Tistrella mobilis: one gene and its partners. The protein of the gene in region 3 interacts with the protein of the main gene of each other region in a pairwise test. Links are inferred from orthologs where the notes say so. Each region holds a gene or a part of one and is shown on either strand. Other genes may lie near its edges.

Evidence for each region.
Region 1: the proteins of P7L68_RS08390 (region 3) and dnaE interact in binary tests that used the Escherichia coli proteins (3 or more experiments, as listed by UniProt). The link is inferred for Tistrella mobilis from one-to-one orthologs.
Region 2: the proteins of P7L68_RS08390 (region 3) and dnaQ interact in binary tests that used the Escherichia coli proteins (3 or more experiments, as listed by UniProt). The link is inferred for Tistrella mobilis from one-to-one orthologs.

The regions. Positions count from the first base shown.
Region 1 is NZ_CP121017.1:2,413,329-2,424,170, reverse strand. What follows is about bases 3,087-7,141. They hold dnaE (DNA polymerase III subunit alpha), read left to right. Parts: upstream 3,087-3,440; coding sequence 3,441-6,941; downstream 6,942-7,141. Other genes in these bases: P7L68_RS16755 (hypothetical protein), read left to right, coding at 3,087-3,342. In the rest of the region: P7L68_RS16770 (amidase), read left to right, coding at 1-1,269; P7L68_RS16765 (LysR family transcriptional regulator), read left to right, coding at 1,341-2,243; P7L68_RS16760 (YciI family protein), read left to right, coding at 2,341-2,625; more of P7L68_RS16755, read left to right, coding at 2,848-3,086; rpsB (30S ribosomal protein S2), read left to right, coding at 7,231-8,046; tsf (translation elongation factor Ts), read left to right, coding at 8,283-9,206; pyrH (UMP kinase), read left to right, coding at 9,468-10,196; frr (ribosome recycling factor), read left to right, coding at 10,239-10,760; P7L68_RS16725 (isoprenyl transferase), read left to right, coding at 10,798-10,842. UniProt on the Escherichia coli protein: DNA polymerase III is a complex, multichain enzyme responsible for most of the replicative synthesis in bacteria. This DNA polymerase also exhibits 3' to 5' exonuclease activity. The alpha chain is the DNA polymerase catalytic subunit.
Region 2 is NZ_CP121017.1:4,726,712-4,736,471, forward strand. The notes cover bases 4,193-7,165. They hold dnaQ (DNA polymerase III subunit epsilon), read right to left. Parts: upstream 6,036-7,165; coding sequence 5,349-6,035; downstream 4,193-5,348. Other genes in these bases: P7L68_RS26970 (FxsA family protein), read left to right, coding at 4,193-4,545; secB (protein-export chaperone SecB), read left to right, coding at 4,686-5,168; coaE (dephospho-CoA kinase), read right to left, coding at 6,077-6,745; P7L68_RS26990 (shikimate dehydrogenase), read right to left, coding at 6,739-7,165. In the rest of the region: P7L68_RS26950 (LutB/LldF family L-lactate oxidation iron-sulfur protein), read right to left, coding at 1-893; P7L68_RS26955 ((Fe-S)-binding protein), read right to left, coding at 910-1,728; P7L68_RS26960 (murein transglycosylase A), read right to left, coding at 1,850-3,142; P7L68_RS26965 (Tim44/TimA family putative adaptor protein), read right to left, coding at 3,139-3,825; more of P7L68_RS26970, read left to right, coding at 4,027-4,192; more of P7L68_RS26990, read right to left, coding at 7,166-7,638; P7L68_RS26995 (nucleoside triphosphate pyrophosphatase), read right to left, coding at 7,654-8,292; P7L68_RS27000 (pyruvate, water dikinase regulatory protein), read right to left, coding at 8,297-9,250. UniProt on the Escherichia coli protein: DNA polymerase III is a complex, multichain enzyme responsible for most of the replicative synthesis in bacteria. The epsilon subunit contain the editing function and is a proofreading 3'-5' exonuclease.
Region 3 is NZ_CP121017.1:573,701-583,471, reverse strand. What follows is about bases 4,539-7,522. They hold P7L68_RS08390 (DNA polymerase III subunit gamma/tau), read left to right. Parts: upstream 4,539-4,956; coding sequence 4,957-7,089; downstream 7,090-7,522. Other genes in these bases: P7L68_RS08385 (YbaB/EbfC family nucleoid-associated protein), read left to right, coding at 7,188-7,511; nudC (NAD(+) diphosphatase), read right to left, coding at 4,539-4,577. In the rest of the region: P7L68_RS08425 (ArnT family glycosyltransferase), read right to left, coding at 1-40; P7L68_RS08420 (lipid-A-disaccharide synthase N-terminal domain-containing protein), read right to left, coding at 37-381; P7L68_RS08415 (glycosyltransferase), read right to left, coding at 378-1,307; P7L68_RS08410 (sensor histidine kinase), read right to left, coding at 1,413-2,882; P7L68_RS08405 (response regulator), read right to left, coding at 2,869-3,561; more of nudC, read right to left, coding at 3,612-4,538; P7L68_RS08380 (helix-turn-helix domain-containing protein), read left to right, coding at 7,528-8,334; P7L68_RS08375 (VOC family protein), read left to right, coding at 8,362-8,763; P7L68_RS08370 (AAA family ATPase), read left to right, coding at 8,844-9,771. UniProt on the Escherichia coli protein: Part of the beta sliding clamp loading complex, which hydrolyzes ATP to load the beta clamp onto primed DNA to form the DNA replication pre-initiation complex.

The DNA of each region.
Region 1 (10,842 bases), 1.8 Mb from region 3 along the record:
GTGCCGGGTGATCCGTCCGGCCCCTTTGCCGGCGTGCCTTTTCTGGTAAAGGATCTGGTGCTGGCGGTCGGCGGCCATCCGGAGATGATGGGCTCGCGGATGCTCGGCCAGGGCCAGTTTGTGCCGCCGGTCGATTCCGAGCTCTTCGCCCGCTTCCGCCGGGCGGGATTGAACACGCTGGGTGTGACCGCGACACCCGAATTCGGCTTCAATGCCACCACCGAGGCCGTACTTTACGGCCCGACCCGCAATCCCTGGAACCCGGAACGCTCGCCGGGCGGCTCATCCGGCGGTTCGGCGGCGGCGGTGGCGGCGGGTATCGTGCCGGTGGCCCACGCCAATGATGGCGGCGGCTCGATCCGTATTCCGGCAGCGGCGTGCGGGCTGGTCGGCCTCAAGCCCTCGCGCGGGCGCATTCCCTTCGGCCCCTATTACGGGCTGCCTCTTTTGGGTATGGCCAACGAGTTCGCCGTGACGCGGAGCATCCGCGATGCAGCCACCCTGCTTGACGCCGTTGCGGGGGCGGACCCCGGCGCGATGACCGACATCCGGCCGCCGGCCATGCCTTATGCCGAAGCAGTTCGGAGCTCCACGCCAAAGCTGCGCATCGCCCTGGCGCGGCAGTGGCCGGGATCGCCGGCAGCGGCGCCCCATATCGATGCGGCACTGGTCCGGACGGCGAAGCTGCTGGAGGCCGAAGGGCATATCGTCGAAGAAGCGGTGCCGGATTACGATGTGGCAGCCTTCCATCGAGCGAACTTCACTGCCTGGATGTCGTTCCTGGCGGCGGGGGTCTACGGTATGGCCGAGATGCTGAACCTGCAGCCGGGGCCGGATAATGTCGAGGCGGTGACCATGGCCTGTGCGCAGGCAGGAGCCAGGCTGACCGCAATGGATGTCGAGCAGGCCTTCATGGTGATGAATATGGTCTCGCGAAATTTTGGAGTATTCTTCGGGAGTTATGACATTATTCTTATGCCGGTTCTGAAGGATGTGCCAGTGCCGCTTGGCTATCTTGACCAGAGCGATCCCCATCTTGATGCGCAAGGTTGGTATGACCGGTTGTTTGACACGGTTCCCTTCACCGCCCAGTTCAATATGACCGGCCTGCCGGCGATGGCGTTGCCTGCCGGCTTGCATGACGGCATTCCGGTGCCGATCCAGCTCGCGGCCGGCATGGGCCGGGAGGATCTTCTGCTGCAACTCGGGCGGGATCTGGAGGAGCTTCAGCCCTGGCGTCAGGTCCGGCCGGGAATATTTGCCGTCTGACCATCGCCGGGCTATAGCTGGGGAGTGGTCACAGTGCTGCTCCCTGGCAGCTTTGGGCGTGGGTCGGGATCATGTCGCAAGCCTTTGGCCTCAATTGGGATGATCTGCGTCTGGTCCTGGCGGTTGCCGAGCAGGGTACGGTAACTGCTGCGGCAGCGGCACTCAGGATCAGTCACCCGACCCTCTCCCGACGCCTGCGGCAGATCGAGGCCGGCCTGGGCGTGCGGCTGTTCGACCGCACGCCGCCCCGCTGGCGTCTGACGGCAGCCGGAGAGGAGATGTGCGATCTGGCGGCTCGCCTGCGCACCGACATCCAGGCCCTTGAGGGCCGCATCCGCGGCCGGGACGAAGGGCAACGGGGCATCGTGCGGCTGACGGCGCCGGATGCCGTCGCCGAGTACCTGCTTCCGGACCTGCTGGTCACGCTCTGTCAGGATCTGCCGGACGTTACTCTTGAACTGGTGATTTCGAACGACGTCCTGTCGCTGGCGGGGCGCGCCGCCGATATCGCCCTGCGTGTAACCGATGCACCGGAGCTGTCGCTGAAGGGGCGGCGGGTGGGGACGGTGGCGATGGCCGTTCATGCCGATGCCGCGCTGGCCCGAACATGGGACGGGCGGGATCCCGCTGATGCGCCCTGGACCGGTTATGACGAGGGGCTCGCCTGTACGGGGCCGGCACGCTGGGTCGCGGCCAATATCCGGCCATCGCAGATCCGTTTTCGCGCCAATAGCCTTCCGGGGGCCACCCGGGCCATCCGATCGGGCATCGGGTTCGGGGTGCTGCCCTGCTTCATCGGCGCGGCGGTTCCGGGGTTGGTCCGGGTATCGGCGCCGTTGCCGGGTCTGTCACTCGGCCTCTGGCTTCTGATCCATCCCGAAATGGCGCGTGTACCCCGCGTCCGGGCCGTAGCCGATGTCCTGGCGCGTGCCTTGCGGAACCTCGGACCAGTGCTCGACGGTGTCGCTGCCTGAAAAATTTTTTCATCAGACTGTTCAACATCTTCGATGGGGCCTCGATCGATGTGTCGGCAGACTGGCCGGACGAGGAAACCGAAGGAGTTGGCCGAAAATGTTCGTTGTGGTGCTGAGGTTTGCTGATCGTGACCGGGCTGCCGGGGCTCTGGCCGGGCACAGGGCATGGCTGGACGACGGCTTCGCCGATGGGCGGTTCGTGCTTGCGGGCAGTCTCGCAACGGGGCAGGGCGGTGCTGTCGTCATCCATGGCCTCTCGCGTGAGGAGGTCGAGAGGCGGGTCGCGGCAGATCCGTTCGTGTCGCAGGGGGTGGTTACGGCCGAGATCCTGGAGATCGCCGCCAACCGTGCTGATCCTCGCCTGGATTTTATGATCGCCTAGAGGTCGCATGTATCTCGAATAAATGCGAAATTTATTGCGACAATAATAAACCTGTAATAGAATTTCAGCACTGCCGTCGACAGGCGAGCCGTCAGGCGTCTGATCGCAGCGCAGGCTTTCTACGACGTGTTCCGACACCGCCTTCTTGCTTTCCGGACGGCCCTGCCGCAGCCGCTGCACGGTTTTTGGCCGGGCCTGTGATGTTTTTGCGGGAGACTGCCGATGACTCTTCCTTTGAATCTGCATCGTGATCCGTTGAATGATCGGCTGGTTGCCGTTCTCGGCCGCCTTGAGGCCTATGACTTCTCACGCATCAACGAGATGTGCGCAGCGAGGTTTGGCTGGTCAGTCGAGAAGTGCCGTTGGGCCGAGATGAAGCTGAAGCAGTTCCTCGCGCTCATGTTCCTCGATCCTGACAGCTATCACGCGCCCGGGGTGGAGGCAGATGAATATTGGCACCGTGCGATTCTCGATACCCGCTGGTATGTCGAGATGTGTGAAGAGCTGTTCGGCACCTATATCCATCATGCCCCGCTCGCAGCTCTGGGAGAGGAGCAGGAGGACTACCGCGCCCGCACGCTCCGGGCGCTGACTCATTGGTTCGCCGATGACGACTATCGCGGCGACTACCGCCTGATCGAGACCTGTCAGCAGTGCAAGGGGCCGACGCCGGCAACCGATGACATCGTCGCGCATCTCTCCACCCGGCTGAACTGACGCGCTGGGCGCCGACCGCGCCCGAGGTTGCTCCGGGCGGGGATTTGGTCCAGATTTCGGGGATCGTCCCCGCCCTGAGCGATGGAGCGCCTTTACCTGTGTCGTATGCCGATTTCGTCCATCTTCGCGTCCATACCGCCTATTCGTTGTCGGAAGGGGCGGTGAAGACCAAGGATCTGGTCAAACTGGTCAAGGCGCAGAAGATGCCGGCGGTGGCGGTGACCGACACCGGTAATCTGTTCGGGGCCATGGAGATTTCCTCCACCCTGCCTAAGGAGGGCATCCAGCCGATCCTGGGCATGATCATCCGGCTGACCCGTGCGGCCGGAGAGGACCGCTTCGGCCGGCGGCCGGAGCCTGAACCGCTTGTGCTGCTGGCGCAGACCGGCGCCGGCTATGACAATCTTGGCCGCATCGTCAGCCGGGCCTTCATGGACACGCCGACTGGGGAGACGCCCCAGGTATCGGAACAGGTTCTGGCAGAATTCTCGTCCGATGTCATCTGCCTGTCGGGCGGCCCCAACGGTCCGGTGGGTGCACGTATTCTTGAGGGGCGCGATGATGAGGCGCGGGCGCAGGCCGGGCGCCTGGCAGCGATTTTTCCCGGTCGGTTCTATATTGAGCTGATGCGTCACTGCGCTCCGGGTGAGACCCCGCCCGATGCCGAGGCGGACAGCGAGCCCGGGCTGGTCGAGATCGCCTATGATCTCGATCTGCCGCTTGTTGCGACGAATGACGTGTTCTTCACGACCGAGGCGATGTACGAGGCTCATGATGCGCTGCTGTGCATCGCGGAAGGTCGCCATATCGAAGACACCAACCGCCGCCGTCTGACGCCGCACCACTATTTTAAGTCGGCCGCTGACATGCGGGCGCTGTTTGCCGATCTGCCCGAAGCGGTGGACAATACGCTGGTGATTGCGCAGCGGTGTGCAGCCAAGGCGCCGTTCCGCAAGCCTATCCTGCCCAAATCCACCCGTGATCCGAATGCGCGGGAAGAGGACGAACTTCGCCGACTGTCGAGGGAAGGGCTGGAGCGGCGCCTGGAGACGGCCGTCTACACGCCGGCCATGGACGAGGCGGAGCGCGAGGCCGTCGCGGCTCCCTATCGGGAGCGGCTGGACTACGAGCTCGACGTGATCGTCAAGATGGGCTTTCCCGGCTACTTCCTGATCGTGGCGGAGTTCATCCAGTGGGCGAAGGCACATGGCATTCCGGTCGGGCCCGGCCGCGGTTCCGGCGCGGGCTCGGTCGTGGCCTGGTCGCTGACCATCACGGATCTCGACCCGTTGCGGTTCGGCCTGCTGTTCGAGCGTTTCCTGAACCCCGAACGCGTGTCGATGCCGGATTTTGACGTCGACTTCTGTCAGGATCGCCGTGACGAGGTCATTCAGCACGTCCGCGAACTCTATGGCTTCGACCGGGTCGCCCAGATCATCACCTTCGGTAAGCTGCAAGCCCGCGCGGTGCTGCGCGATGTCGGCCGCGTCCTGGGCATGCCCTTTGGTCAGACCGACAAGATCTGCAAGCTGGTCCCGAACAACCCTGCCAATCCGGTTACCCTGCAGGAGGCGATCGACGGCGAGCCGGCGTTGCAGCGGGCACGCGACGAGGACGAGCAGGTCGCGCGGCTGATCAACATCGCGCTCAAGCTCGAAGGCCTTTACCGCCATGCATCGACCCATGCTGCCGGTGTGGTGATCGGCGACCGGCCGCTCGACGAACTGGTGCCGCTCTATCGCGACCCGCGCTCCGACATGCCGGTCACCCAGTTTTCGATGAAGTATGTCGAGCAGACCGGGCTGATCAAGTTCGACTTCCTGGGGCTGAAGACCCTGACCGTGATCACCACGGCCGAACGTCTGATACGGCAGGTCGAGCCCGATTTCGACATCAACCGGGTGCCTCTGGATGACCGGAAGAGCTTCGAGATGCTGGCGCGCGGCGAAGGCGTCGGCGTGTTCCAGCTGGAAAGCTCGGGCATGCGTGACGTGCTGCGCAAGATGCGCCCCGACAAGTTCGAGGACATCATCGCGGTGGTGGCGCTGTATCGCCCCGGTCCGATGGACAACATCCCACGCTACATTGCGGTCAAGCACGGCTCGGAAGAGGCCGAATACCTGCATCCCATGCTGAAGCCGATCCTGGAGGAAACCTACGGGATCATGATCTATCAGGAGCAGGTGATGCAGGCCGCCCAGGTGCTGGCGGGCTACAGCCTGGGTCAGGCCGATCTGCTGCGCCGCGCGATGGGCAAAAAGATCAAGGAAGAGATGGATGCCCAGCGTGAGAGCTTCACCAAGGGGGCCGTCGCCAACGGGGTCGACAAGGAGACCGCCGGCCTGATCTTTGATCAGATCGCCAAGTTCGCAGGCTATGGCTTCAACAAGTCACATGCCGCAGCCTACGCACTTGTTGCCTATCAGACAGCCTATCTCAAGGCCAACTGGCCGGTCGAGTTCATGGCGGCTTCCATGACGCTCGATATGCACAACACCGACAAGCTGGCCGGTTTCCGGCAGGAGCTGAACCGGCTGAAGATCGGGGTCGTGCCGCCGGACGTGAATCAGTCGGATGCCGTGTTTTCGGTGCGCCGGACCAAGGCGGCGCCCAAGGGCGAGATCCTCTATGCGTTGGGCGCCCTGAAGCAAGTGGGTCCGCAGGCGATGGAAGAGCTGGTGGCCGAACGCCGGAAGGGCGGAGTTTATGCCGATCTCTTCGACCTTTCAGCGCGGCTCGGCACCAAGATCATCAACAAGCGCATGATGGAAAGCCTGACCAAGGCCGGTGCCTTCGATCGCCTGAACGCCAATCGTGCGCAGGTGATGAACGCCATCGACATGGTGCTGCGCTACGGGCAGGCTGCCCAGGAAGAGCGGGAGAGCAACCAGGTCAGCCTGTTCGGCGGCCCCGGTGGCGAGGCCGTACCCAAGCCACCGATGCCCCAGGTCGACCCGTGGATGCCGATGGAGCAGTTGAAGCGGGAGCTTGAGGCCGTGGGCTTCTACCTCTCGGCCCATCCGCTCGATGCCTATGACAAGGTCATGGACCGGCTGGGGGTGGTGAGGGCCGGCGATCTGGCGGCCAAGCTGGAGCGGGAAGGGGCGGCGGGGCTCAAGCTTGCCGGGACCTTGATCGCCAAGCAGGAACGCCGGTCGGCCAAGGGCAGCCGGTTCGCCTTTGCCCAGCTCTCCGATCCGACCGGCGTGTTCGAGGTCACGCTGTTCTCCGAAACCCTGTCCCAGGCCCGCGATCTGCTGGAGCCGGGCGTCCCGCTGCTGATCGAGGCAAGTGGCGAGTGGCGCGAAGATACGGTCCGGCTGACGGCCCAGAACGTCCGCTCGCTCGACGATGTCGCAGCTTCGTCCTCTGCTCGTCTGACCATCCAGGTGGCCGAAGAGCGGGCGCTGGCGCTCATCCGTCGGCTGATCGAACGGGAACCCGAAGGTCGCGGCCGCATCACCCTGGAGCTGGATATCGACCTTGAGGGAGAGCGTCAGGTCGTGCGCCTGGATCTGCCCAAGCCGGTCTCGATCACGCCGGCCCTGAAGGCCGCGCTCAAGATCACCCCCGGCGTGATCGACGCCATCGAGGCCTGAACCGGCCCAAAAGGGCGGAAAACGGCGCAGATTGCCCGCTAAACCCTTGCCAAACTCGGCCGCCCGGGCTATAGAGCGGCCGTCCCGGCGAGGGTTTCGTCGGGGCGTTCACACGCACGCGAGGTCCGCGGCCAACTGCCAGCATGCCCGTGGCAACACGGGGAAGGGCGGTCGGCGTCGCTCCGGTGTCGGTACCGGTGGCCGTCGCATCCTGAGGGGGAACCTCGGGATACGATGCCGGTGCCGATCTCAACCTCGCGGAGGCCGAACCGGAAAAGGACGATTTTCCATGGCGCTTCCCACCTTTACCATGCGTCAGCTTCTCGAAGCCGGCGTTCACTTCGGGCATCAGTCCCGCCGCTGGAACCCGCGCATGGCGCCGTATCTCTTCGGCACCCGCAACGGCATCCACATCATCGACCTGCGCGAGACCCAGCCGCAGCTCTATCGTGCGATGGAAGCGGTGCGCGACATCGTCGCCAACCGTGGCCGCGTGCTGTTCGTCGGCACCAAGCGCCAGGCGCAGGAGCTGGTCGCCGAGGGCGCGAAGCGCTGCGGTCAGTACTACGTCAACCGCCGCTGGCTCGGCGGCATGCTGACCAACTGGCAGACCATCTCCAACTCGATCCGCCGTCTGCGTGAGATCGAGCAGCTTCTCGACCAGCAGGCCGATCTGGGCCTGACCAAGAAGGAGCTGCTGAAGCTGACCCGTCAGCGCGACAACCTTGAGGCGTCGCTCGGTGGCATCAAGGACATGGGCGGCCTGCCGGACGCGCTGTTCGTGATCGACACCAACAAGGAAGAGCTGGCAGTTCGCGAAGCGGCGAAGCTGGGCATTCCGGTGATCGCGATCCTGGACAGCAATTCGAACCCCGACGGCGTGACCTTCCCGGTTGCCGGCAATGACGACTCGACCAAGGCGATCCAGCTTTATCTGGAGCTGATCTCGGGCGCGGTCCTCGACGGCATCCAGCAGGAGATGATCCGCTCGGGCGCCGATCTCGGCGCACTGGCCGATCCGGTTTCGGTCGATCTCGATGACGAGGGCGCCGAGGACGAGGTGGTCGAAGAGGCTGCCGAGACCGCGGGCGAGGCCCAGGCCTGACGCATCCGGACCACGGACGAACGGCCGCCCTCTCCCCGGGGGCGGCTGGCGATGCGGCGGCGCCCCGGGGTGCCGCCGTTCGCGTTTCCGGACCGGATCGACGACAGAACCGAAGACGGGCAGGGCGCATGCGGCCCATCGCCGCGAGACATGCGAACCCGGACCCGCAGGATTTCCGTGACGCGATGCGCCGTCTGGCGACTGCGTTCGCAACAGAACTCACACGAGGTGGAATCATGGCTCAGATCACTGCTGCCCTGGTCAAGGAGCTCCGCGAGAAGACCGGCGCGGGCATGATGGACTGCAAGAAGGCGCTGACCGAGAATGATGGCGACCTGGACGCGGCCATCGACTGGCTGCGCACCAAGGGCCTGGCGCAGGCCGCCAAGAAGGCGAGCCGTGTGGCCTCTGAAGGCCTGGTCGGCGTGAAGGTCGACGGCCTGCGTGCCGCGGTGGTCGAGGTGAACTCCGAGACCGACTTCGTGGCCCGCAACGAGAAGTTCCAGGACTATGTTGCCAAGGTCGCGGGTGTGACCCTTGAGGCCGGTGCCGATATCGAGGCGCTGAAGGCCGCTGCCTACCCCGATGGCGGCACTGTCGAAGCGAAGCTGACCGACCTGATCGCGACCATCGGCGAGAACATGGCCCTGCGTCGCGCAGCCGTGCTCGACGTGACCGATGGCGTGATCGCCGCTTACGTCCACAACCAGATCGCAGAGGGTCTGGGCAAGATCGGCGTGCTGATCGCCCTCGAATCGACCGGAGACAAGGCGAAGCTGGCCGAGCTCGGCCGCCAGATCGCTATGCATGCCGCAGCTGCGCGCCCCGAGGCGCTGGACATCGCCGACGTGTCGGCCGAGTCCCTCGACCGTGAGCGCGCGGTGCTGATCGAGCAGGCGCGCGAGAGCGGCAAGCCCGAGAGCATCATCGAGAAGATGGTCGAAGGCCGCATCCGCAAGTATTACGAGCAGGTCTGCCTGCTTGAGCAGATCTTCGTGATCGACGGCGAGACCAAGATCCGCAAGGTCGTCGAGAATGCCAAGGATACGGTCGGCGCGCCGGTGACCCTGAAGGCCTTTGCCCGTTTCGAACTCGGCGAGGGTGTCGAGAAGAAGCAGGAGGACTTCGCGGCTGAGGTTGAGAAGGCGCTCGGCGCCTGATCACCCCGCAGGTCTGCGGATACGGAAGAGGGGCGCTCCCACGGGCGCCCCTTTTTTGCTCCGGCCGGGAGTGCGGTGCCGGCCGTTGCGGTGGTTGCCTTGGCCCGCGCGCACGGCTATACGTTACACGGCCCGCGCCCGGTATCGCTGCCGCGGCCGACTTACCGCGTCCGCATCCGTTCCGCCCAGACCGGCGTAGCCACTCCGGATCCGGTAGCATCCTCTCCGGGCCGAACAGCGTCGTCGAACAGGAGACAATCCATGTCGTTCTCCACCCCGCGGTTCCGCCGGGTCCTGCTGAAGGTCTCGGGCGAAGCGTTGATGGGCAATCGCCAGTATGGTCTGGACGTCGATATGGTGGAGCGCGTTGCCGGCGAGATCCGGTCCGTGCAGTCCATGGGTGTGCAGGTCTGCCTGGTGATTGGCGGCGGCAACATCTTCCGCGGCATCTCCGGCGCCGCGACCGGCATGGAGCGGGCGACGGCCGATTACATGGGCATGTTGGCCACGGTCATGAACGCGCTGGCCATGCAGAGCGCGCTGGAGCGGATCGGCGTGGCAACCCGCGTGCAGTCCGCCATCCCGATGTCGAGCATCTGTGAGCCCTATATCCGGCGCCGGGCAGTGCGGCATATGGAGAAGGGCCGGGTGGTGATCTTTGCCGCCGGTACCGGCAACCCCTTCTTCACGACGGATACCGCCGCAGCCTTGCGCGCGGTGGAGATGGGCTGCGATGCGCTCCTGAAAGGAACTCAGGTCGATGGTGTCTACACCGCCGACCCCAAAAAGGACCCGCGCGCCGAGCGCTATGACAGCCTCGGCTATCTGGAAGTTCTTTCGCGTGACCTGAAAGTGATGGATGCTTCCGCCATCACACTGGCTCGCGATAACAACATCCCGATCGTGGTTTTCAACCTCCATCATGCCGGCGGCTTTGCCGAAGTGATGCTCGGTCGGGGACTTTTCACCATCATTACCAACGAGGCCTGAACCGTGTCCAAGGATGACATCATCAAGGACGTCCGCCGCCGCATGGACGGCGCAATCGACGCCCTGAAGCATGAGCTGGCGGGTCTGCGCACCGGCCGCGCCTCGGCCAATCTGCTGGAGCCGGTGCGTGTCGATGCCTACGGCTCCGAGATGACGGTCTCCCAGGTCGCGACCATCAGCGTCCCCGAGCCGCGCATGCTGTCGGTCCAGGTCTGGGATCAGAGCCTCGCCAAGGCGGTTGAGCGGGCGATTCGCGACAGCGGTCTCGGTCTCAACCCGATCGGCGAGGGCGCCGTCATCCGGGTGCCGATTCCGGAACTGACCGAAGAGCGTCGTCGCGAGATGGGCAAGGTGGCCTCGCGTTACGGTGAGCAGGCCCGAATTTCTGTGCGCAATGTTCGTCGTGACGGCCTCGATAAGCTGAAGAAGCTTGAGAAGGACAGCGAGATCAGCCAGGACGAGCTGCGTGGCGCCTCTGAGCGCGTGCAGACCGTGACGGATGAACGCATCAAGCAGATCGACGACCTGGTGGCGGCGAAGGAAAAGGAGATCATGCAGGTCTGAGCCCGGAGCGCGTCCCCTCAGGATGGAGCCGAGCCCCATGGCGCTGGTCTCAGATCCCCCCTTGCGCCACGTCGCGATCATC
Region 2 (9,760 bases), 4.2 Mb from region 3 along the record:
TTGTCCAGCAGCACCACATGGAACTCCTCGGGCCCGTCCAGATCGCCCTCGCGCTTCGGGCCGGTGACCAGCGTGGTGTAGGACGAAAACTCCTGCCCCGTGGCCGACCGCGCCAGCACCCTCAGCATGGTCGAGGCATCTTCCAGCGTCGGCACCAGTTTCTCGATGCCGGCCAGCACGATATGGCGCTTCGGCAGCGACAGGGTCAGGTCGGCATTGCCCTCGTTGGTCACCAGGATGATCGATCCGGTCTCGGCGACCAGAAAATTGGCGCCGGTGATGCCGACATCGGCGTCCAGATATTTCTGGCGCAGCACCTCGCGCGCCTCGCGGACCATGTCGGTCGGCTCGGTCAGACGCTCGGTTTTGCCATAGCGGCCGTGATGGCGCAGGAACAGCTCCGCCACCTGTTCCTTGGTCTTGTGGATCGCCGGCGCGATGATGTGGCTCGGCGGCTCCTTGGCCAGCTGGATGATGTATTCGCCGAGATCCGTTTCGATCGGCTCGATCCCGGCCTTCTCCAGCGCGTCGTTGAGCGCGATCTCTTCCGTCACCATCGACTTGGACTTGGTGATGGTGCGGGCATTGCCGGCGCGCGCCAGGTCCAGGATGATCCGCCGGGCATCGGCCGCGGTTTCGGCCCAATGGACCTTGCCGCCGCGGGCCTCCACCGCCTCGGCGAAACGTTCCAGATAGATGTCGAGATGGCCGAGCACGTGGTTCTTGATGTCGCGCGCCTGGTCGCGCAGCGTCTCGAACTCGGGCAGAGCCGCCGCGGCGGCGGCCCGCTTGGGCACGAAGCCCGAGCGGATCTTGGCGAGCGAGGCCTGAAGATTGGCATCGCCCAGGGCCTCGTGGACATTGTCCTTGAAGCGGTGGCTGGTGGCCTCCATCGGATCGCCCTCCCGCTCAGCGCCGGCCCGCGCCGGCGGCGGTGTCGCCGATGGCTGCGGTGTCGGTCATATCGGCCAGAACCTCGGCCACGTGGCGGACCTGGATGGTCGAGCCTTCGCGCTTCAGCCGCCCGGCCATATTCAGCAGGCAACCCATATCGCCCGCCAGCAGCAGATCGGCATTGGTCGCCCGGATGTCGGCCACCTTGTTGGAGACCATGCGGCCCGAGATTTCGGGGTATTTCACGCAGAAGGTGCCGCCGAAACCGCAGCATTCCTCCGCCCCCGGCAGCTCGTTCAGGGTCAGCCCCTCAACCGTGCCCAGCAGTTTGCGCGGCTGCGCCTTCACCCCCAGCTCACGCAGACCGGAACAGCTGTCGTGATAGGTGACGGTGGCGTCAAGCTTCGCCTTCACCCCTTCCAGGCCGCGGACATCGACCAGGAAGGCCATCAGCTCATAGGTCTTCGCCGCCAGCCGGCGTGCGCGCGGCCCCCAATCCGGGTCGTCGCGCAGCAGCTCGGGATAATGGTGCGAGATCATGCCGCCGCAGGATCCCGACGGCACGACCACGTAATCGAAGGGCTCGAAGGTGGCGATCACCTCGCGGGCGATCGCGCGGGCATCGGCCCGGTCGCCCGAATTGAAGGCCGGCTGGCCGCAACAGGTCTGGCTGTCGGGCACCACCACCCGGCAGCCCGCCTCTTCCAGCAGCTTCGCGGTGGCAAACCCCACGCTCGGCCGGAACAGATCCACCAGACAGGTCGCGAACAGGCCGACCGTGGCCGGCGCGCGCGCACGGGCGGGCTTTCCCGCCGTCTCGGTTGGGGTATTCACCGTCTCTCGTCCTTCTGAAGCTTCGGACAGGCACCGCACAAGGGCGATGCCGGCCGGCATTTGCGGACGAGGATGGGGCGATGTGGCCGCGGAGGCAAGCCTGCCGGTCACTTCACCGGGCTCAACTGCCCGCTGACGGCGTCTCCGGCGCAGGCGGCGTCGACGGATCGATGGCGAGCGGCAGCAGCACCGCATAACCGCCGCGTTCCTTCATGCGTCCGGCGACCAGTTCGGCAAAATCGCCCGGCCCCCAGAACACGTCGCCGCGCACCGCCCCCTTGATCGCCCCGCCGGTATCCTGGGCGATCATCAGCCGGCGGAGCGGCGTTTCCGAAAGCGCACCGACGCCTGCGGGATAGCGCGCATCCAGCCAGACCGGCGCGCCCAGCGGCAGCATCGAGCGGTCGACCGCAAGCGACCGGCCCGGGCTCAGCACCGCGCCCATGGCGCCCAGCGGTCCGTCGTCGTCCAGCAGCCGGAAGAATACATAAGAGGGGTTCTGATCCAGGATCGAGGCCATCCGGTCAGGATGGGCGGCCAGCCAGGCGCGCAGGCTCTGCAGCGACACGTCTTCCGGCTTCATCTCCCCCTGATCGATCAGCACCTTGCCGATCGAGCGATAGGGCCGGCCATTGGCCCCGGCATAGCCCACCCGCAGCACCCGCCCGTCGGGCAGCCGCACCCGGCCCGAGCCCTGGATCTGCAGGAAGAAGGCATCGACCTGATCATCCACCCAGAGCAGTTCCAGCCCGCGGCCGTCGAGCACGCCATCGGCGATCGCCGCGCGGTCGTAATAGGGGGCGAAACGGCCGTCGGCCACCCGCCCGACCAGGCGGCGGCCGTCGAGTGCCTCGTCGAACGCCCCCAGATCCGCCACCACCAGATCTTCCGGCAGGCGGTAGAGCGGCACGTCATGGCGGGTGTCGGGGGTCAGGGATCCGGCCAGTTCCGGTTCATAATAGCCGGTGAACAGGCCGCTGGTGTCGCCATCGGGCTTCGCCACCTGCCAGGCGTTGAAATGGCGCTCGAAGAAAGCCCGGGCGGCACCGGCATCGTCCAGCGGCAGATCCACCGCCGCGCCACAGACATCCCGCCAGTGGCCGACCGTGCCGAAGCGCCCGCCCCGGTCGATCGGGGCCTCCACCGGCCGGCGCAGCATGATCCGGCACGAGATCTGGAAGGCGCCGAGTGCGGCCGACTGGTCGTCGTCGTCCCAGCCCGGCAGGTCGCCGAAGGCGATGCGGGTGAAGCGCGGCCCCTCACCCGTCACCGCCGGCGGGGGGGCAGGGGGTGCCTCTGGCGCCGGCAGATTGCGGGTTGTGAGATACCAGCCGCCGATCAGCGCCGCCCCGGTCAGCGCAAGCACGGCGAAGGCGCCCGCAAGGCGCAGGCTGCGGCCGCGCATTGCGGTCATTCGCCGCTGCGGGTCGCGGTCAGGATCCAGTTGGGATCGCTCGACCGGGTATCGCGCTCAAAGGTCCAGAGGTCGATCAGGTCGATCTCCTCGGCACCGCCGGCAACCACGCGACCCTCGGCGTCCAGCGTCTGGTTGATCTGGGTGGTGGAGAAGCGCACCGTCACCTGCGCCATGCTGCCGGCCAGCCGGGCTTCGGCGATCCGCGGCTCCCGCACCGATACGATCCGGGTGCTGTGGGTCTCACCCGCCCGCTCCCGCGCATCGATCGCCTGATTGAAGCCGGCCAGCACCTGCGGCGACAGCAGCATGGCCAGCGTCTGGCGGTCGCCTCGGGCGAAGGCGTCGATGATCATCTCGAAGGCCTGCTGGGCGCCGTCTAGGAAGCCCTTGGGATCGAAACTGCGATCGGCGCGACGGATGTATTCCACCCCTTCCAGCGCCGGCTGGTCGATCAGCGACATCACCTTCTCGGACATCGGGAAGGGGAGCACGCGTGCAGGGCCCGGCTGAGCACCGGCCTCGGCGGCCTTCGGCTCGGCCCGGCGGGGAGAGAGCGGGTTGCGCGTCTCTTCCGGCGGCCGTTCATGGCCGGTACGTGTGCCCAGAACGCCACGCAGGCGCAGGGCCACGAACACGGCGACGAGGGCGAAGAAGAGGATGTCGAGATATTCCATGGACATCAGGACCTGGCCGTCGGAGACGTCCGCACGAAGGATTTCGGCGGCGGAACACGATCGGTCGGCCGCGTCCGGCCGGCATTCGCACCCGCGGATCCCGGCACCCGATGGACCGGGCAGGGAAATGGGGTCGCACGAACGCGACGAGGGTTGGACGGCGCCGCCTCCACCCTTACATAAGGGTCGGTTCAGGAAAGGGCAAGCATGGTCGCCGCAGTCTCTCTGCTTCTCGCAATCCTCTTCGTGCCGCTGATCGAGGTCTTCCTGTTCATCCAGGTGGGCAGCGAGATCGGCGCCCTGCCGACGGTGGCGCTCTGCGTGCTGACCGCGGTGGCGGGTGCCGCCATGCTGCGCCACCAGGGTCTGAAGGCCATGACCGAGGCCCGTGCCCGGCTCAACCGCAACGAGGCACCGGTCGATCAGGTCTTCGACGGGCTGTTCCTCGCCCTGGCGGCCGTTCTGCTGATGGTGCCGGGTTTCTTCACCGATGCGATCGGCGCCCTGCTTCTGGTGCCGCCGGTCCGCCGGCTGATGCAGAAACAGATCCTGGCCCGCACCCGTTTCGTGATGACCGGCCGTCCGGGGCCGGGCCAGCCCGGCAGCCAGTGGCGCAGCCGTGACGGCAGCGTGATCATCGAGGGCGAGTACTCCACGTCCGCAGATCGCCCGGGCAGCCCTGGCCGCCGCCCCGAGGACGACGAGCCGCCGCTGATCGGCCGCTGACCCGGAAGGCAGCGGTCGACCGCCGGTCATCATCTCCGGCGCTGTACTTGCACCGGGCCGGCGCACATGTTACGCCCGACTTGGCCGGCGATCCGATCGGCCCCAGATCAACACCTGCGTCACCCGGAGACCAGCACCCCATGGCCGACACCCAGACGCCCGAGGGCAACGGCGCAGCCGGCGCCGAGGCTTCGCCGCGCTTCCGCCTTGCCATTCAGTACATCAAGGACCTGTCGTTCGAGAACCCGAACGCGCCGCGGTCGCTGATCGCCTCGGCCCAGAGCCGGCCGAACATCCAGGTTTCGGTGAATGTCGGCGCCCAGCCGCTCGGCGACGACAATTACGAGGTCGAGCTGAAGCTGTCGGCCTCGGCGAAGCACGAGGAAAACACCACCTTCCTCTGCGAGCTGTCCTATGCCGGCGTGTTCATGCTCGAAAACTTCCCGCAGGAGCAGATCCAGCCCTTCCTGCTGATCGAAGGCCCGCGCCAGCTCTTCCCCTTCGCGCGGCGCATCATCGCCGATGCCACCCGCGACGGTGGCTTCCCGCCGCTGATGCTGGACCCGATCGATTTCGTGCAGCTGTTCCAGGCCGAGCAGCAGCGCCGCGCCCAGCCGCAGTGAATGGCGTGAGCGCCGGCCCCGCCGTCGCTCCGCAGCCGCCTGCATGAAACGCCGCCGCCCTGATCAGGGGCGGCGGCGTTTCGTTTGCGGCATCGCCTGCTTTCCCGATCGGTATCCGTCCGCGGTCATGCGGATGTCGTCGGGTGATCCCGGGCCGGGCGGCAGATGGCGGCCGGTGGCTCAATCCTCCGCCAGCCAGATCGCCGCCTTCACCTCTTTCAGGATGAAGGCCTGATGGGCTTCCAGCTCGGCCGGGGTGGGGGTGTGGATCCGGGGCGGCCGGGCGACCGTGCGGCGGCGGCCACCGGTCTCGCCGGGGCCCCCCCGACGGTCGGCGGCCAGGTCGAAACCGCGCTGGCGGTCGCCCAGAAGGTGCAGATAGACCTCGGCCAGCAGCTGGGCGTCGAGCAGCGCGCCGTGCAGCAGGCGGTTGCTGTTGTCGACGCCGAAGCGGCGGCAGAGCGCATCCAGGCTGGCCGGCGCGCCCGGAAAGCGGATGCGGGCCATCTGCACGGTGTCGATCGATCGCGACATCGGGATGGGCTCCCGCCCAAGCCTGGTCAGCTCGGCATTGATGAAGCGCATGTCGAAGGCGGCGTTATGCGCCACCAGCGGTGCATCACCCACGAACTCCAGGAAGCGGTCGGCGACCTCGGCAAAGACCGGTTCGGTCTTCAGCCGTTCGGCCGTCAGCCCGTGCACAGCCACCGCCGCCTCGGGCACGTCGCGCTCGGGGTTGATATAGACATGGAACTCGGCACCGGTGCGCGCCTGATCCAGGATCTCCACGCAGCCGATCTCGACCAGCCGGTCGCCGGTGGCAGGATCGAAGCCTGTGGTTTCGGTGTCGAAGGCGATCTCGCGCAAGCTCGAAGCTCCTCGTTCGACAGAAGCGGACCGGGGCGCCGTCAGCCGCCGGGGCGGCGGCGTGGGCCGGCCGGCCGCCGGATCCGCGGCCGGTGCCAGTGATGCTTCCACATCTCGTGGCGATGGCGGCTGAAGCCGTCCAGCGCCAGTTTCAGGGACCGGAAGGCATGGCCATGGCCAAGCCCGGTCTGGATCACGGCATCGGCGCCGCGGCGCTTCTCGGCATCGGGCACCTGTTTCGACAGGATGTCGCGAAACTTGGCCCGCGTCATCCCCGGACGGGCCAGCACCCGGCGGGCCTGGATCCAGTTGGGTGCGCTCACCACCAGTACCGCATCGACATGGGCATCACCGCCACCCTCGAACAGCAGCGGGATGTCCAGCACCACCATGGGCGCGCGCCGACGGGCATGGGTTGCGATGAACCGGCGCTGCTCGTCACGCACCAGCGGATGGATGATCCGCTCCAGCGCACGCAGCTCCGCCTTGCGGCCGAACACCCGGGCGCCCAGCGCCACCCGGTCGATGCGCCCGTCCTTCAGCGCCTCGGGGAAGCGCTCGATCACCGGCCGGAAGGCCCGGCCACCCGGGGCGAGCAGGGCATGGACCGTGGCATCGGCGTCGAAGACCGGCACGCGCAGCCGCCGGAACATCTTCGACGTCGTCGATTTGCCCATGCCGATGGAGCCGGTCAGACCGATGATCAGCATGGCGCCGGCTCCCCGATCAGAAGATCGGCGGCGACATGCCGGCGCAGCGCTGCATCCACCACGGGCCGCACGCCGAACCAGCGCTCGAAACCCGGCACCGCCTGATGCAGCAGCATGCCGAGCCCGTCGACCGCGACCAGCCCGCGGGCGCGGGCGGCCTTCAGGATCGGCGTCTCCAGCGGGTCGTAGACGATGTCCGACACCACCAGCCGGTCATCCGCCAGGCCCAGATCGATGTCGAGCGGCGGCTGGCCGTGCAGCCCCAGGCTGGTGGTGTTGACCAGCGTGCCGCAACCGGCAAGCAGATCGGACCTCGCGGCCCAGTCCACCGCCTCCAGCACCGTCGCCGGGCAGTGGGGCGCCAGATCGCGGATCAGGGCCGCGGCCCGCTCCGCCGTGCGATTGGCGATCAGGATCCGCGCGGCGCCGGCCTCGGCCAGGGCGTAAACCACCGCGCGCGCCGCGCCGCCCGCCCCCAGCACCAGGGCGGGTGCCGCCGCATCGCGTGCCGGCGCCCCGGCCGCCAGTGCGGCACCGAAGCCCCAGGCATCGGTATTGGTGCCGGTGATGCGGTGGTCCTCGCCGAAGATCAGGGTGTTGACCGCACCGATCGCACGGGCCACCGGTTCAACCTCGTCGCAGAGCGGCAGCACCAGTTCCTTGTGCGGCAGGGTCAGATTGACGCCGCGAAAGCCCATCCGGGGCAGGGCCGGCAGCACCTGCGCCAGATCCTCGGGTCGGATCGCAAGCGGCAGATAGGCGCCGTCGATCCGGTGGCGTGCCAGCCAGAAGCCGTGCAGGCGCGGCGAACGTGAATGGGTGACGGGGTGGCCGATCACGCCGGCCAGGCGTGCGGCGCCGCTGATCCAGACGGGGTGCAGGGTTTCGGTCATCGGGCGTCCGTCCGCTCAGCTCTCGATCACGCCGCGCACGCGCAGGAAGTCCAGCAGCTCGATCAGCGGCAGGCCAAGAATGGTGAAATAGTCACCCTCGACTTTCGAGAACAGCTGCGCGCCCAGCCCCTCCAGCTGATAGGCGCCGACCGAGCCCAGCACGGCCTCGCCGGCCCGGTCGAGATAATGCTCGATGAAGGCGGGGGAGAGCGGGCGCATGGTCAGCCGGGCACGGCCGATGGCATGCCAGACCCGGGCGCCGTCGATGGTCACCACCGCGGCCGAGATCAGCTCGTGCCGCCGGCCCGACAGGGCTTCCAGCGTTGCGCGGGCGCCGTCGCGACCGGTGGGCTTGTCGAACCAGCGGCCGTCCGCCACCAGCATCTGGTCGCAGCCCAGCACCGGCACACGGCCGGCACGGCCCGAAATCCGGCGCGCCTTCATCTCGGCCAGCATCACCGCCACATCCTCGGGCGGCGCGCCCTCGGCGGCCATCGCCTCCTTGACCGCCGCCTCGTCGATACGGGCGGGCAGGGCCAGGAAATCGAGCCCGGCGCCCGCCAGCAGTTTCGCGCGGGCGGCACTCTCCGAGGCCAGGATCAGCCGCGGTTCCGCAGTCGCATCGGTGTCGTCACGGGTCGAAACAGGGGTCATCGGATCAACTCTCGCCCAGGTGGCGCAGATACATCTGATAGATCGCCGCCGCGGTCTCTTCGATCGAACGGCGGGTCACGTCGATCACCGGCCAGCCCTTCCGCTCGAACAGGCGCCGGGCGGCGATCACCTCGGTGCGAACTGCATCGATGTCGATATATTCCCCGTCATCGGGCTGGTTCAGGCTCAACAGCCGGTTGCGCCGGATCTGCACCAGCCGTTCGGGGCTGGTGGTCAGGCCCACGATGAACGGACGGGTCGCGGTTTCCACCTCGGCCGGCAGGGGCTGGCCCGGTACAAGCGGCACATTGGCGGCCTTCACCCCACGATTGGCCAGATAGATCGCGGTCGGCGTCTTGGAGCTGCGCGATACGCCGACCAGGATCACATCGGCATCATCGATGTCCCAGAGCGACTGGCCGTCATCATGGATCAGGGCAAAATGCATCGCGTCGATCCGGGCGAAATACTCCTGGTCGAGCATGTGGCGCCGCCCGGGCCGGCGGGAGACCGAGACCCCCAGATAGCCGCTGACGATATCGGTGATCTGGTCCAGCACCGGCACGCAGGGCACTTTCAGCCGCCGGCAGGCCTCTTCCAGCCGCTCGCGCAATTCACTGAGCGCCAGCGTGTACATGACCAGGCCCGGATGGGCCTCGATCGACTGGATCACCTTTTCCAGCTGCGCCGGAGAGCGGACCAGCGACCAGACATGCTCGCGCGCATCCACCCCGTCGAACTGCGCCAGCACCGCGCGGGCGACGGTGTTCACGGTCTCGCCGCTTGAATCCGACACCAGATGCAGGTCGAACAAGACCTGCTGGCGATGCAGATCTGCACCATGTCCGCCCCCGCGCAATGCCGGCGCGGCACCTGCTGCACGGGCGGCAGAGGGGCCGGGCCCGGGCAGGGCAGGGGTGGGGAGCGGCAGCTCCACGGTCGGCTCGTCGTCGGCCATCCGGATCTCCAGCAAGCGTCATCGGGACGATGTTCGCGCCCTGTTCACGTCCCGTTCACGGCTGTGGATAACCCGGAATCACGGGGGCCGAACGGGGTCGGACGTCGGGCGCTCATATTGCGTCACCGCTCTTCATCTGTCATCCGCCGAGCCGTCTCCATGTGGGCCGAACAGGACCGGTGGTGCCGGCAGAGTGAGGACGGCAGCCGGGCGGCGTGAAGTTTTCCACGTTATCCACGACATTATCCCCCGAGACTCCGCACGAGACTCCGGAGTTATCCACCCATGCCCCCGACCGATGGCCCGGGATCGTCCACATGGGGGCTTTTCTGTGGATGGTTTGTGAATGGGTGGGGATCCCCGATATCCACAGGCACCCTCTATCCTCTACAACCTTTCTATCCCGAATCCCCTACCTTCTGTAGATGGGGGCTTGTCCACAGGGCGAGAGAACTGCAGTCTGTGCCCGGAACATGCGGTTCGCATGGTTCGAATGAAAGCCGGAGCGCA
Region 3 (9,771 bases):
GGCCCGGGCGGGCGGCATGTCCCGTCGTGGTGGTGGTCATCCGGCAGATACCGCGATATCGGCCGGCCGGCGCGACGCCGCCGCTTCTTTCCGGATCAGCGCCAGATTGCGCAGATAGACAAGCAGCCCCATGCCCTGGCCGGCGATGAACACCGGGTCGCCCCGCTTCACCGCATAAACGAACAGCAGCGCGCCGCCGCCCAGGCTGAAATACCAGAACAGCACCGGGATATAGCTGCGCCGGCGGCGTTCACTCGCCACCCACTGAACGACGAACCGGGCGGAAAACAGCGCCTGGCCGGCAAAGCCCAGGATCAGCCACAGGTCGAGCCGGTCATCCGAAGGGGTGATGGCATCAAGGATTGCGCCAAACAGGGTCATGCTGCGGCTTCTCCGCTGCTGATCGCCGCCCGGGATGCCGCCGGTCCGGCGGCCGCAGACGGCTTCTGAAGGGCAAATCCGGCCGGCCCGGCAGACAGGGCTGGCATGGCAGAGGGGGCTGGCATGGCAGAGGGGGCGGGCATGGCCAGCGCGCAGCCGATCGGGTCCAGCGGCCGCAGCCGGTGCTGCAGCCAGGCGACCCCGGCCAGATCCACGATGCCCTGCAGGGCGCGGGTCAGGGTGCGGTATTTCGATCGCCCACCCCGGCGGCGGCGATCCGTCACCTCCACCGACACCACCCGGCCGCCGGCGGCGGTCACCAGGCTCGGCATGAAGCGATGGGCATGGTCGAACAGCGGCAGCGCCAGCAGGTCGTCGCGGGCGATCACGCGCAGCCCGCAGCCGCTGTCGGGGGTGCCGTCCTGCAGCACCCGGCTGCGGATGCCGTTGGCGACCCGCGACACCAGCTTGCGCCAGGCGCCGTCGGCCCGGCCCCGGCGATGGCCGGCCACCATCACGCCGCGCGCGGGCCCGCCCGCCTCGATCATCCAGCGCCGGATCAGCCGGGCAAGATCGGCCGGGTCGTTCTGGCCGTCGGCATCCAGCGTGGCGATCACCCGCCCGCGCGCCGCCCGGAAGCCGGTGGTCATCGCCGCACTCTGGCCGCGACCGCGATCATGGGCGATCGCAACCAGCCGCGGATCGGCCAGGGCCGCCGCGGCCAGCAGGCGGTCGGATCCGTCGCTGCTGCCATCGTCGACGGCGATGATCTCGTAGCCGCCGGCCAGGATGTCCGGCATGGTGAACGCCCGATGGATCTCGGCGATCAGGGGCAGGATCGCGGCCGCCTCGTCGCGGACCGGCATCACCACGCTGATCAGCGGATCGGCAGAAACCGGATCACGGGTGGAAAGCGTGGAGAGCATGGCAGGGCCTCGCTCGCTATGGGTTCGGATCGATGCCGGCACGGCATCCTGGTCCGCATGACCCTAGGCCCGCGGCCTTACCCGTCGCTTACGCCGGCCCCCGCCTCATCCCCGCACCGGCGGCGGAAAGCGCAGGCGGAAGCGCGCCCCGCCTTCGGGCGCATCCTCGACGGTGATCCCCGCCCCATGGGCATCGGCGATCCGCTGCACGATCGCAAGCCCCAGACCGGCGCCGTCGCCACGCCGGCGGTCGGCCCGCCAGAACCGCTCGAAGATCCGGGCCCGGCGATCGGGCGGAATGCCGGGGCCGTTATCGTCCACCAGCAACTCCGGCCCCTCGGCACCGCCGGCCGGCGCCGGCACCAGCCGGACGGCCACGGTGCCGCCTTCAGGACTGTGGGCCAGGGCGTTTTCCACCAGATTGCGCAGCAGGCGGGCCAGCGGTTCGGCCCGCCCCTGCACCGGTACCGGCCGCTCGGCGCCGTCCAGCGCCAGGCTGCGGCCATGCTGCACGGCAAGTGGCGCCAGTTCGGCCAGCACGTCACGCGCCACCGCGGCCAGATCGGCCCGATCCGCCGGCGTCACCGCCAGTGTGTCGACCTCGGCCAGCCGCAACAGCTGGTCGGCAAGCCGCGACAGCCGGTCGAAATCCGGTGTGACCCGCGCGGCCTGATCCGGCGGCAGGGTCGCCTCGATCCGCGCCCTCAGCGCGGCGATCGGGGTGCGCAGCTCATGCGCCGCATCGGCCACGAACACCCGCTGGTTCTCCAGCGCCCCGTCCAGCCGGTCGAGCGCACCATCGATGGCGGCGACCAGCGGTACCACCTCCCGCGGCAGGTTGCCGCCCTCCGGCCCGCGGCCCAGGCGCACGCCGCTGGTTGCGGGTCCGATCCGGGCTGCGCTGGCGGAAAGCCGCCGCAACGGCGCCAGACCCGCGCGGATCGTCCACAACGTCACCCCGATCAGCATGGTGAAGGATCCGATCACCCACCAGGCGGCCGTCTCCAGGAATTCCTCGATCAGGCTGTCGGCCAGCACATCCGGATGGTCATCTCCCTGGCCCACCTGCAGGATCAGCGGCCGGCCGTCGACCTGCACCCGGAAGCCGGTGCCGGTGACCGGGCGCCCGGCGGCCTCGCCGCGGAAGGGGTGTCCCAGATCACCCAGCCCGTGCGGGTCGGCATCGGCGGCGGTGCGGCTGCCTGCGGCCGGCAGCAGCTCGCTCAGCGGTCCGCGGACCCCGGCTGAGCCCAGCAGGAAACCTCCGGCCTCGTCGAGCAGCGCGAAGGCCTCGTTCCCCGCCGGATCGGCATAAAGCGCCGCGATCGCGGCCGGCGGATCGAAGACCGGGTCTCCTCCCGCGCCGATGGTCAGATGGCGCAGCACCTGGCGGGCCTGGGTCTGAAGCGACTGGTCGTCCAGATCACCCCGGACATCCTGCAGTTCCAGCACCAGCGCCGTCAGCATGGCCGCCAGAACCAACAGGGCCGCCAGCACCGCGCGAACCGCAACCCTCCGGCTCAGCGACCAGCCGCGATCATGCCGCCCCCGATCATACGCTTCAGGCCCCGCCATCGACGCCCTCGCCGCCGTCCAGCAGATAGCCCAGACCACGCAGCGTATGGATGCGCACGGCCGAGCCGGCGCCCTCCAGCCGCTTGCGCAGCCGGTGGACCAGCACCTCCAGCGTGTTGGCGCTTGCGGCATCGTCGAAGCCATAGACCGCGGCTTCGGCCGAATCCTTCGGCACCACCCGGCCCTGCCGGCGCAGCAGCACCTCCAGCAGCGCGGTCTCGCGCCGGCCCAGCGGCACCAGCCGCCCGCCGACCCTGGTTTCGCGCCCGACCGTGTCGAAGGTAAGGTCGCCGCAGGTGATCGTCAGGCCCAGCGCCCCGCCCGGCCTGCGCATCAGCGCCCGAACCCGTGCCACCAGTTCGGGCATGGCGAAGGGCTTGGGCAGATAGTCGTCCGCCCCGCCATCCAGCCCCGCCACACGGTCTCTGATGCCGTCGCGGGCGGTCAGGATCAGCACCGGCACGGTCAGCCCCCGCCCCCGCCAGCGGCGGACCAGCTCCAGCCCGTCGACATCCGGCAGGCCCAGATCCAGCACCACCACATCGAAGCCGGCGACGGCGAGGGCCGCCTCGGCCCCCTCGCCGTCCTCGACCCGGTCGACCGCGAATCCGGCCGAGGTCAGGCCCATCACCACGCCTTCCGACAGGCGATCGTCATCCTCGACCAGCAGCACCCGCATGGCGGTTCCCGTCGCCTCCCCGTTCCCGCCTCCTTCCGCCCCCTGCGCCGTCAGCCTTCGGCCAGCCATTCATCGATCAGCCGGCGGGCGATCGAGATCCGGTTGGGCAGGCTGACCGGCGACAGTTCCGGATCCTTCAACTCGTCGCGCTGCACCCAGATCGCGTCTTCCAGCTCGTGGCGATCGACATCCAGCGGCCCGCCTTCCAGGATTTCGGCCCGGAAGCCGACCATCAGCGAGGCGGGGAAGGGCCAGGGCTGACTGTGGCGATAGGTCACCTTGCCGATCTTGAGGCCGACCTCCTCGGCGATTTCCCGGCGGACGCATTCCTCAAGGCTCTCGCCCGGCTCCACGAACCCCGCCAGCGTGGAATACATGCCGGCCGGAAAGCGCGGCTGGCGGCCCAGCACGCACCAGTCGTCCTTGTGCGCCAGCATGATCACCGCCGGGTCGGTGCGCGGGAAATGGTCGGCACCGCAGCCGGTGCAGCGGCGGACATGTCCCCCCTGCTCCGACCGGGTGGGTGCGCCGCAGACGCCGCAGAACCGGTGGCGGCTGTGCCAATAGGCCATCGCCCTGCCATAGGCGACCAGGGATGCCTGCTGCGGGTCCAGCGTCGCGGCCGCCTGGCGCAGATCGATCGGGATCGCGGCGGCCGCCTCCATGGCGGGATCGTCCATGGGCAGGCGGCCGATCAGCCCGGGCAGATCCTCGACGCGGGTGACGTCCACGGCAAAGACCGGCCGGCCGTCCATATCGCCCAGAAAGACCGGCGGATCCTCCAGCAGGTCGCCGGCGGCATCGATCAGCCGGCCAAGTTCCGCCAGCAGCGCCATGGTCATACCGCCGGCCGTGGGGGCCACGATCGTCTGATCGCGCCAGATCAGCACGCTGCGCGCTTCCGGGGCGGCGGCGCGGGCGGCGATCCAGTCCGGATCCCGGCGGTGGCGTCCGGCGCGATCGATGCGCAGGCCGGCGAGCACATTGGGGCGGTCGGGATCATGCGGGTCGTACATCGGGGTCGTCCTCGGACTTTGGCGGAACTTCGCGGCTCTTCACGGCAATGGCGGGAACGATAGCACCATCGCCCGGGGCTGTCCCGCCGCCGGCACGCCGCCGCATCCGCCGGCCCGCCTCCCGCGGAGGCTGCACAGCGGGCTTGCAAACCGGGGGCCTCATCCCCATAGTGACCCGCGGAAGGCTGGCGCGGACGGAGAGCCTCGCCAACCCGGTCAGGGCCGGAAGGCAGCAGCCGTAACGAGTTGCGATCCGGGTCGCTGTCCAGCCTTCCACCTCATTTGCCAGCCTTCCACCTCACTTGTCCTCGCCTGCCTGCCTCGATCCCTCTTCCGGGCCGCGCCGCCCTCTTCCCAGAGATCCCGACCGGAACCCGGCATGACCGCATCCGACATCGCCGCAGAGCCAGCCCCGACCGCAGATGCGGCCGGCGGCGCCACGGCGACGGGATCAGCCGCAACGGGGACGCCCGTCGAATACCGCGTTCTCGCCCGCAAATACCGCCCCCGCACCTTCGCTGAGCTGATCGGCCAGGATGCGCTGGTCCGCACGCTGACCAATGCGATCGAGACCGGCCGCCTGGCCCATGCCTTCCTGCTGACCGGCGTGCGCGGCGTGGGCAAGACCTCGACCGCCCGTATCATCGCCCGGGCGCTGAACTGCACCGGCCCCGACGGCACCGGCGGGCCGACACCCGCGCCCTGCGGGGTGTGCGAGAACTGCCGCATGATCGTCGAGGACCGCCATGTCGACGTGCTGGAGATGGACGCGGCCAGCCGCACCGGCGTCAACGACATCCGCGAGATCATCGAGGGCGTGCGCTATCGCCCGGTCGGTGCGCGGTTCAAGATCTACATCATCGACGAGGTCCACATGCTCTCGACCAGCGCGTTCAACGCGCTGCTCAAGACGCTTGAGGAACCGCCGGCGCATGTGAAGTTCATCTTCGCCACCACCGAACTGCGCAAGGTGCCGGTGACGGTGCTGTCGCGCTGCCAGCGCTTCGATCTGAAACGGGTCGAGCCCGAGGTGCTCTCCGCCCATTTCTCCCGCATTGCCGGGATCGAGGGGGCAGAGATCGACGATGCGGCCATGGCGCTGATCGCGCGGGCCGCCGACGGGTCGGTGCGCGACGGCCTCTCTTTGCTCGACCAGGCCATCGCCCATGGCGCCGGCCGCGTCACCGAACATCAGGTCCGCGACATGCTGGGCCTCGCGGACCGTGCGATCGTGGTCGACCTCTTGGACCGGACATTGTCGGGCGATGTCGCCGCTGCGCTCGCGATCATGGATGATCAGGCCCGTGCCGGTGCCGATCCGGCGGTGATCGTGGAAGACATGCTGGCGCTGGTGCACCTGATGACCCGCGTCAAGCTGGCCGGTGCCGAGGGCAAGGGCCCGGTGTTGACCGCGGCCGAGCGCGATGCCGCCCATCGCATCGCCCAGCGCCTTGGCATGGCCCATCTGGGCCGCGCCTGGCAGATGCTGCTCAAGGGTCTGGGAGAGGTGCGCCTCGCCCCCGTGCCCCAGGCTGCGGCCGAGATGGTGGTGATCCGTCTGGCCCATGCCGCCGACCTGCCCGACCCGGCCGAGCTTGCCCGGATGCTGAAGGATGCCGGGACGGGCGGCCCTGCGGGTGGTGGCTCCGGAGGGCCCCCGCCCCGCCCTAGCCCGGCCGCCGGGGCGTCTCAAGCGCCGACCCCGGCGGCGCCAAACCGGCGCCCCCTCGAACCGCCCCGCGCGGCCCCTTCTCCACGTCCGATCGAGGCCCCGCGCCCCGTCGAGATATCACGTCAGATCGAGACATCACGTCCGGTCGAGGCCCCGAAGCCTGCACCCGCGGCCCCCAAACCCGTGCCGGCCCCAAAATCCGGGCCGACAACCAGATCCGAGCCGACAACCAGGCCCGAACCGGCCGCCGAACCCGAGCAGCTGCTGCCCGACGAGATCCGCACCAGGCTCGATCGCTGGCGCGAGATCATCGACCTGCTGCGCCGGCATCGGGAGATCCGGATCGTGCCGGAACTGCGCGCCGCGGCCCATGTCGCCGAAATTACGGTTACGGCTGCCGAACGCCGGCTGGTGCTGGCCTTCGAGCCGGGGACCGATGGCGGGCTCGCCACGAAGCTTCAGGATCTGCTGAGCCGGATCGACGACGCCCCCTGGCAGGTGCTGGCGGCCGGCGCCCTCAACGATCCGGCGCTGGCCGCCGCCGCACGGGCGACGCCGACGCTGGTGCAGTACGACGAGATGCGCAACCGGCGCATGCTGGCGCTGGCCCGCCGCCATCCGATGGTCGAGGCCGTGTTCGCGGCCTTCCCCGGGGCGACGCTCGAAGCCGTCACCCCGATCTTCGCCGCCGGCACTGCTGCCGAACAAGGCGGCGGCCAGACCGAGATCGAGCGGCTGGATGCCGAGATGTTCGACGGCATCTTCGACGAAGAGGCCTATGGTGCCGGCGACGAGGATGCCGCCGGGGCCGATTACGATGCGCGGTTTGCGGATTTCTGACCGCGCATCGCCCGCCGGGGCGGTGCAGGGCTGGCGCCGGCCGCCCCCCGCCTTTATATAGCAGCCAACATCCGATCCCGACCCGAGGAGCCCTTGTGATGCGCAACATCGGCCAGTTGATGAAGCAGGCCCAGAAGATGCAGTCGAAGATGGCCGAGATGCAGGAGCAGCTCGCCAAGGTCGAGATCTCCGGCCAGTCGGGCGGCGGCATGGTCACTGCGGTGATGACCGGCAAGTCCGAGCTGCGCAGCCTGAAGATCGACCCCAAGCTGGTCGATCCGGAAGAGGTCGAGATGCTGGAAGACCTGATCGTCGCGGCGGTGAACGACGCGAAGAAGAAGGTCGAGACCTATGTCAACGACGAGATGCAGAAGATGACCGGCGGGCTGAACATCCCCGGCATGGGCAACCTGCCCTTCTGATCCCGTCGGCAGTCCCATGACCGATACCGGCGGGGCCGCCTATGTCGAGACCCCGCCGCCCCCGGCCCTTGGCGGGCTGGTTCGGGCGGTGTGGTCGTCGCGGGCCGCCGCCGGGCCCGCGGCCCCGTTCCTGGTTCTGCCTGATGGCTGCATGGATCTGATCCTGGCCTGGGGTGGCGGTGCCGATCCCGAACTCATCCTGGCCGGCACCGATCCCGTCGCCCGGATGGTGGACCACCGGCCCGGCCGGCAGCGCCTGGGCCTGCGCTTCCGCCCCGGCTGTCTCGGCGCCCTGATCGACTGTACCCCCCGCGATCTTCTCGGCCAGTCGCCCGATGCGGCCCCATTGCTGCCGCAGCCCCTGCGCGACGCCGCCCGGCGCCTGCTCGACCGGCCCCGGGATGCCCGGTCCCGCCAGGCACTCGCCGCAGCACTCGCGGGCCTGGCCGAAACCCGCCGCCGCCATCTGCCCGACCCGGCGCTTGCGGCCGCACTGGCGGCTCTTGACGCGCCGGCACTGGTCGGCAAGACCGCAGCCGCCCATGGCTTCGGGCAGCGCCGCTTCGACCGCGCCATCCGCCGCGCCACCGGCCTCTCCCCCCGCCACCTCGCCCGGATCTTCCGGCTGCAGCGGCTGCTCGCCACCGTAGTAGCCGATCCGGCTATTTCTCTCGCCGAATTAGCCGTTTCGGCTAATTTCGCCGACCAGCCGCACATGACCCGCGAGACCCGTGCCCTCACCGGCCTCTCCACCGGCCGGCTGCTGGCGGAGCTGGGTGTCCGAAAGCTTCAAGACGCCGACCCCGTCCGGGGGGCAGACTGATCCGGTATCCAACCCCGGAGAGAGACCATGACCCCCGCCACGCTCGGCTATGTCATCCGCCACGTCCCCGACGTCGCCCGCAGCGCCCGCTTCTACGAAGCCGTCTTCGGCCTCACGGCCCGGCTGATCCATGAAAGCGGCAGCTATATCGAACTCGACACCGGCACCACCACCCTCGCCTTCGCAACCCCCGGGCTGATCCGCGAGTTGGGCGTCGACCCCGGCACCGCGGGCCAGACCCCGCCCTTCGGCACCGAACTGGCCTTCGTGGTCCCCGATGCCGAGGTCGAGGCCACCGTCGCCCGCGCCGTCTCGTCCGGCGCCACACTCGCCGTCGCCCCCGTCCGCCAGCCCTGGGGCCAGCTGGTCGCCTTCCTCCACGACCCCGACGGCCTGCTGATCGAGGTCTGCGGCCCGGTGGGCGGGTGAACCATCTGCGCGAACAGGCATGACAAAGACGTACTGAAACCTGTATTCTGATGGGCTGCCCGTTTTCTGGAGCCTGTGTCATGCCTGCCGCGGCGAATGCGTCATTGATCGACCTCATGCCTGCGCCCGCCGCCGCGCCGGACTGGATCGCGCTTGAGTCCGAACTGCCGTGGCTGAACGACCTCGCCGGTTGCCCGCACGACCCCGTACACCATGCCGAGGGCGATGTTCTGGTTCATACCCGTATGGTGGTGGAGGCGCTGACCGCATCCGAGGCCTGGATGCGGCTGCCGGAAGCGGATCGTCTCTGCGTCTTCGCTGCCGCTCTGCTCCACGATGTCGCCAAGCCTGCGACCACGCGCATCACTGCCGACGGCCGCGTGTCGCAGCCGGGCCACTCCCGCAAGGGCGCCATCATGGCGCGGGCAATCCTCTGGCGGATGGGCATACCTTTTGCACTCCGCGAGCGGATCTGCACCCTGATCCTGCACCACCAGATCCCGCTTTTCCTGATCGAGAAGGATCCGATCGAAGCGCGGCGGCGGGCGATCGAGATCAGCCTTGGCGCCCCCAATCATCTGCTGGCGATGCTGGCCGAAGCCGATGCCCGGGGCCGGATCTGCGACAATCCGCAACGCCTGCTCGACAATATCGAGCTGTTCCGCGACCTCTGTGCGGAAGCAGACTGTTTCGACACCGCCTTCAACTTCCCGGACGATCACAGCCGGATGCGCTTCTTTGAAACCCGGCGTACTGATCCTGCCCATCCTCAGCACGACGATACCCGCCTCACCGTCACGATGCTTGCAGGCCTGCCCGGCGCGGGCAAGACCAGCTGGCTGAAGACAGCGCAACCTGAACTTCCGGTTGTGGGATTGGACGAGATCCGCACCAGCTTCGGCGTAGGGCATGGTGAGATCGAGGGCCGGGTCCTTCAGGAGGCCAAGGCGCGGGCCAAGGCCCATCTGCGGGCCGGCACCGACTTTGCCTGGAGCGGCACCAATCTCG